Linked DNA regions of Psychroserpens ponticola. Each later gene encodes a partner of the first gene's protein in a complex. Links are inferred from orthologs where the notes say so. Each region holds a gene or a part of one and is shown on either strand. Other genes may lie near its edges.

Region 1 (3,342 bases):
TCAAGTATTAATTGACAATTCTGAAAAAGAAGAAAATTTAGCATAAGTATTATGCACGCATATAATAAAACGCTCAGAGATGAGCGTTTTTTTTATGTTTAATTTCTATAAGTCTTAAAAACGACTTAATTTGCGCCATAATGGTTCAAAATTTAGTAAATTCATTAAAATTTCGCCTTTTTTTGATGATTTTTGCCTTTTTAGTACTGTTTTAAAATTTCAATATGAGTAAAATCACAGCTGCAATAACAGGTGTAGGAGCTTATTTACCTGAATATAAATTGACCAACCAAATTTTGGAAACCATGGTCGAGACTAATGACGAATGGATTACCACACGTACAGGTATTAAAGAACGTAGAATTCTTAAAGAAGAAGGTAAAGGAACATCTTTCCTTGCTATAAATGCTGCAAACGACCTTATAAATAAAAAAGGACTTGATCCCAAAGACATTGAATTAGTCATTGTTGCTACAGCAACTCCAGATATGAAAGCGGCTTCAACCGCAGCTTTTACTGCCACAGAAATAGGTGCAACCAATGCCTTTTCATTCGATTTAGAAGCTGCTTGTTCGAGTTTTCTATTCGGAATGTCTGTTGCTTCGAGTTATATTGAATCTGGTAAATACAAAAATGTGTTGCTTATTGGTGCAGATAAAAACTCATCTTTTATAAATTATAAAGATAGAGCTACCTGTATTATTTTTGGAGATGGAGCAGGTGCTGTACTATTTGAACCAAATAACGAAGGTCTAGGACTACAAGATGAATTATTAAGAAGCAATGGTGAAGGAAGAGAGTTCCTTCAAGCGACTTATGGAGGATCTTCATATCCAATTAATGCAGATACATTTAATGAAGGAAAGCACTACGTGTTTCAAGAGGGAAAGACTGTATTTAAGAATGCTGTCTTTAACATGGCAGATGTAACCGAACGTATTATTGAAAGAAATAACTTAACAAATGATGATATTTCTTGGTTAGCAGCACACCAAGCTAACAAACGCATCATTGAAGCCACGGCAAAGAGAGTCTCTCTAGATCCTGCCAAGGTGATGATGAACATTCATAAGTATGGAAATACAACATCGGCAACACTACCATTATTATTACACGATTACGAATCACAATTAAAAAAAGGTGATAAGATTATATTCGCAGCATTTGGAGGCGGATTTACTTGGGGCTCAATATATTTGAAATGGGCTTATAATTCCTAACTTTTTTAACTAACTAATTAAAAGACTAACTAATTATGGATATTAAGGAAATTCAAAACTTAATCAAATTTGTAGCCAAATCAGGCGCAAGTGAGGTTAAATTAGAAATGGATGATATTAAAATCACCATTAGAACCGGTTCAGAAGATAGAGGAGAATCAACTACTTACGTTCAACAAATACCGATGAATCAACCAGTAGCTCAAGCAATACCAGCTGTAGCTCCTGCAGTTGCTTCTGCTGCTACAGTAGTAGAAACAGAATCTTCATCAGATGATTCAAAATATATTACTATTAAATCACCAATCATTGGAACGTTTTATCGTAAGCCATCTCCAGACAAACCTGTATTTGTTGAGGTAGGAACTTCAATCGGAGAAGGTGATGTGCTTTGTGTTATTGAAGCAATGAAATTGTTTAATGAAATAGAATCTGAAGTGTCAGGGAAAATCGTTAAAATTTTAGTTGATGATTCTTCACCAGTAGAATTTGATCAACCATTATTCTTAGTTGATCCATCATAACCAAATTTAAAATTCCAAAATGAAATTCCTAATATATTGGAATTTGGAATTTGAGATTTTAAATAGAAATAAGTTATGTTTAAAAAAATATTAATAGCCAATAGAGGTGAAATAGCACTACGTGTTATTAGAACCTGTAAAGAAATGGGTATCAAAACCGTTGCAGTATATTCTACAGCTGATGCCGAAAGTTTACACGTAAAGTTTGCTGATGAAGCAGTTTGTATTGGACCTCCTTCAAGTAGCGAATCATATTTAAAAATACCAAACATTATTGCAGCGGCAGAAATTACAAATGCTGATGCTATTCATCCAGGCTACGGTTTTTTATCAGAAAACGCTAAGTTTTCAAAAATCTGTGAAGAACACGATATTAAATTTATCGGAGCTTCCCCAGAGATGATTAATCGAATGGGAGATAAAGCAAATGCTAAAGCGACCATGCTTGAAGCTGGAGTACCTTGTGTGCCTGGAAGTGAAGGCGTAATAGAAGATTTTGACGAATGTAAAAAAGTAGCAAAAGAAACCGGTTATCCAGTTATGCTTAAAGCATCTGCTGGTGGTGGTGGAAAAGGAATGCGTGCCGTTTGGAAACCTGAAGAACTACAAAACGCTTGGGAATCTGCTAGAGCAGAATCTAAAGCGGCCTTTGGAAATGATGATATGTACATGGAAAAACTCATTGAAGAGCCACGTCATATTGAAATTCAAATTGTAGGAGATTCTACAGGAACAGCATGCCATTTGTCAGAAAGAGATTGCTCAATTCAAAGACGTCATCAAAAACTAACTGAAGAAGTACCTTCGCCTTTTATGACGACAGCTTTACGTAAAAAAATGGGTGATGCAGCGGTAAAAGCAGCAGAATACATTAAATATGAAGGCGCAGGAACTGTAGAATTTCTGGTAGATAAGCATCGCAAGTTCTACTTTATGGAAATGAATACGCGTATTCAAGTTGAACATCCTATTACAGAGCAAGTTATAGATTTTGATTTAATTCGTGAACAAATATTAGTGGCAGCTGGAGTTCCAATCTCTGGTAAAAATTATACACCTAATTTACATTCAATAGAGTGTCGTATCAATGCTGAAGATCCATTTAACGATTTTAGACCATCACCAGGTCGTATCACAACATTACACGCTCCAGGTGGTCATGGTGTACGTTTAGATACACATGTTTACGCTGGTTATGTGATTCCGCCAAACTATGATTCTATGATTGCAAAGTTGATTACAACTGCGCAAACTCGTGAAGAAGCCATCAATAAAATGAAACGCGCTTTAGATGAGTTTGTTATCGAAGGTATTAAAACCACCATTCCTTTTCACAGACAATTAATGGAGCATCCAGATTATCTGGCTGGTAATTACACCACGAAGTTTATGGAAGATTTTGTGATTAAACCTATAGAAGAATAATAAAAAAACTCCGAAATTAACGTTTCGGAGTTTTTTTATGCTGTTACCCTTTTCCGCAATAGCTCCAAAGCGTCAGGCTATCCGCTAAATCTTTTTTGAAAAAACAAAAAAGGATATCACTTCTATCCTTAACAGAGGTGTATACAAAAATGTAGTTCCAGATTTTAGAGTTA
Region 2 (3,313 bases), 790 kb from region 1 along the record:
ATTTAATTGTAAGCGAATATCTTGTTTAAAGATTTCTATACCTACATCTAAACCAAAATGAAGTCCACCAGTATCAAAGTTGCCATTTTTGTTGTGAATATGAAAAATACTTAATGGTAAAAACTGGATATCATTTACTCTAAATTCTTGACCATTTACATAAAGAATTGATATACAAAAAAGAGATGCTATAAATTGCTTTTTCATTTTTTAGAAGGATTAATTTATACTAATATACAAAATAATATAGAAAATTTACTATATATGATAAATAATAATTATTATAAGTTGGGATTCAATAAAAGAAAGTGAGCCATTTGGCTTGTTTTTTTAGTTGTTAACTAACTAATCTAATCTCCAATGGTTTCCTTCTAGGTCATTAAAGCCTATTACGCCATATTCTGTATCATAATATAGGATATGAACATTTCTAGGATAATCTAATTGTGGATTTATGGTTTCTGTATTGCCAGATTCAATAATTCTTACGTTATTATAAGTTGTGTTATTAAAAGACATGCTTGTAACTTGAATATTATAGTCTAATATAATCGTTATATCGTATTCATCATCACCTAAATATCCATTCCAAAAGGGGAATTCTATATAGCTGTTAAAACTTGAAGCCTTTTTTTTATGAGGATAAATATTTGGATTGAAATTCAATGGATGTCTTTCATGCTTTACTTCAATTTGATTTGATAAATATGGCAAATCAACTAGTGATAAAATTAATTGCTGTTGATCAAAGCGATAATATTCAATAGATGAGTTACTCAAAAAACTACCTTTAGAATACGTGCTTTTATTTTTTAAATAATCTTTGACTTCAAATACAATTGTTTCTCCATCTTGGTTTTTATATATTATCGAGTTATCAAGATTGAAATTTAACAATAGGTTACTATTATCGTCATTTGTAAATTTATAATAAGTTAAATTTTCGAAGGGATTTTTAGATTCAGAATTTGTAGAGCAGCCAAGAGCCATGATACCAATTAATACAAGTGCTATTTTTTTCATAGTATTTGAATTTAGATTATTCTGTATCAGGATAATATACAAAAACTGATAGATTATTTACTATGTAACTTTGATTATTTTATTTTATTGTGTAGCATTAAATAGTATATATTGAGAATGATATAAAAAAAAGCGAGCCATTTGGCTCGCTTTTTTAATTTATGCAGTTCGTAAGGGTTGATTTTTTATCAAATCAATATATAAATTGACTTTCTTTTTTAAGTTCTTACGATGTGTTATAAAATCTAAGAATCCATGTTCTAATAAAAACTCAGAGGTTTGGAATCCTTCTGGTAATTCTTGCCCTGTTGTGTCTCTAACAACTCGAGGTCCAGCAAACCCAATCAAAGCTCCTGGCTCACCAATATTGATGTCACCTAGCATTGCAAATGATGCTGTGGTTCCTCCTGTAGTTGGATCAGTACTTAACGATATGTAAGGAATTCCAGCATCTGCCAATTGTGCTAGTTTAACTGAAGTTTTTGCTAATTGCATTAAAGACAAAGCCGCTTCCATCATACGTGCACCTCCAGATTTGGAAATGATCATAAAAGGAATCTTTTTCTTTAAGGCATAATCTGCAGCACGTGCAATTTTTTCACCTACAACACTACCCATAGAGCCTCCAATGAATGTAAAATCCATACAAGCAATTACTAAATTTTGTCCATTAGATTTTCCAACAGCAGTACGAACAGCATCTTTAAGTCCTGTTTTTTCTTGAGCAGCTTTTAAACGGTCTGGATATTTTTTAGTGTCTTCGAATTTTAATGGATCTTTTGATGTTAAATCGGGATCGAGTTCCTTGAATTTATTATCGTCAAATAAAATTTCAAAATATTCTTTACTTCCAATTCTAACGTGATATCCATCTTCCGGACTCACATAAAAGTTTTGTTCTAATTCTTTAGTGTCTACAATTTTACCAGTAGGAGATTTATACCACAACCCTTTGGGTGTGTCTTTTTTCTCTTCAGTAGTGGTTTGTATTCCTTTATCTTTTCTTTTAAACCAAGCCATTTAATCAGATTTAGTTAATTAGTTAGAGTGCAAAGTTATAAAGTATTTACATTATTAAGGTCTTCAAATGCTTTTTTTAGACGTTCAACAAATGCATCTTCACCTTTACGTAACCAAACTCTTGGGTCGTAATACTTTTTGTTAGGAACATCGTTACCATCTGGATTACCAATTTGAGCTTTTAAATAGGCTTCTTTTTCGCCCATATAATCACGAACACCACTCATAAATGCATATTGCATGTCTGTATCAATATTCATTTTTATAACTCCATAACCAATAGCTTCTCTTATTTCTTCAACAGTAGAACCTGAGCCACCATGAAATACAAAATCAATGTGGTTATGAGGTAGATTGTGTTTGTTAGATAAAAATTCTTGTGAATTCTTTAATATTTTAGGTGTTAGTTTAACGTTTCCAGGTTTATAAACACCATGAACATTTCCAAAGGCTGCAGCAATTGTAAACTGGTCACTTACTTTGCTTAATTCTTCATAAGCATAAGCTACTTCTTCAGGTTGTGTGTATAATTTTGAATCATCAACATCAGTATTATCAACACCATCTTCTTCTCCACCAGTAATACCTAATTCAATTTCTAAAGTCATTCCCATTTTACTCATTCGTTCAAGGTATGATTTACAAATCTCTATGTTTTCTTCAATAGGTTCTTCAGATAAATCGATCATATGAGAACTATATAAAGATTTTCCTGTGGCTTTGAAATGTTGCTCACTCGCGTCTAATAATCCGTCAATCCAAGGCAATAATTTTTTTGCACAGTGGTCTGTATGTAATATGACAGGAACATCATAAGCTTCAGCCATAAGGTGTATGTGCTTTGCACCTGCAATAGAACCAGCAACTGCTGCTTTTTGATCTTCGTTGCTTAATCCTTTACCTGCATTGAATTGTGCTCCTCCATTTGAAAATTGAATAATTACTGGAGCATTTAAAGCTTTTGCTGTTTCTAAAACACCATTAATAGTATTTGATCCAATGACATTAACTGCAGGTAAGGCAAAGCCTTTTTCTTTAGCTAGTTTGAAAATCTCTTGTACTTCTCTTCCAGTAGCAACTCCACCTTTGATATTATGACTCATTTTTGTGATTTTTTTAGTTGAAAAATATGTTATCAAAAATACACAATTTTTAAATAAATGAAGTGCTATTTGTTACTTAGATAGCTAATAAATCTACGCAAACGTTATTGTTGGTTGAATTAAAAAGGATAGTTTATTCCGATGTTGTAAACTGCATGACCAAAATT

Evidence for each region.
Region 2: the proteins of accB (region 1) and accD are in contact, whole or in part, in a solved structure (PDB 8UXZ), measured with the Escherichia coli proteins. The link is inferred for Psychroserpens ponticola from one-to-one orthologs.

The regions. Positions count from the first base shown.
Region 1 is NZ_CP116221.1:3,873,758-3,877,099, forward strand. What follows is about bases 1-2,999. They hold accB (acetyl-CoA carboxylase biotin carboxyl carrier protein), read left to right. Parts: upstream 1-1,255; coding sequence 1,256-1,744; downstream 1,745-2,999. Other genes in these bases: rpmF (50S ribosomal protein L32), read left to right, coding at 1-46; MUN68_RS17040 (beta-ketoacyl-ACP synthase III), read left to right, coding at 225-1,220; accC (acetyl-CoA carboxylase biotin carboxylase subunit), read left to right, coding at 1,820-2,999. Also shown: more of accC, read left to right, coding at 3,000-3,169. UniProt on the Escherichia coli protein: This protein is a component of the acetyl coenzyme A carboxylase complex; first, biotin carboxylase catalyzes the carboxylation of the carrier protein and then the transcarboxylase transfers the carboxyl group to form malonyl-CoA.
Region 2 is NZ_CP116221.1:3,083,074-3,086,386, reverse strand. The notes cover bases 114-3,083. They hold accD (acetyl-CoA carboxylase, carboxyltransferase subunit beta), read right to left. Parts: upstream 2,044-3,083; coding sequence 1,183-2,043; downstream 114-1,182. Other genes in these bases: fbaA (class II fructose-bisphosphate aldolase), read right to left, coding at 2,079-3,083; MUN68_RS13680 (hypothetical protein), read right to left, coding at 346-1,023; MUN68_RS13685 (hypothetical protein), read right to left, coding at 114-207. In the rest of the region: more of MUN68_RS13685, read right to left, coding at 1-113; more of fbaA, read right to left, coding at 3,084-3,146; translocation and assembly module lipoprotein TamL, read right to left, coding at 3,266-3,313.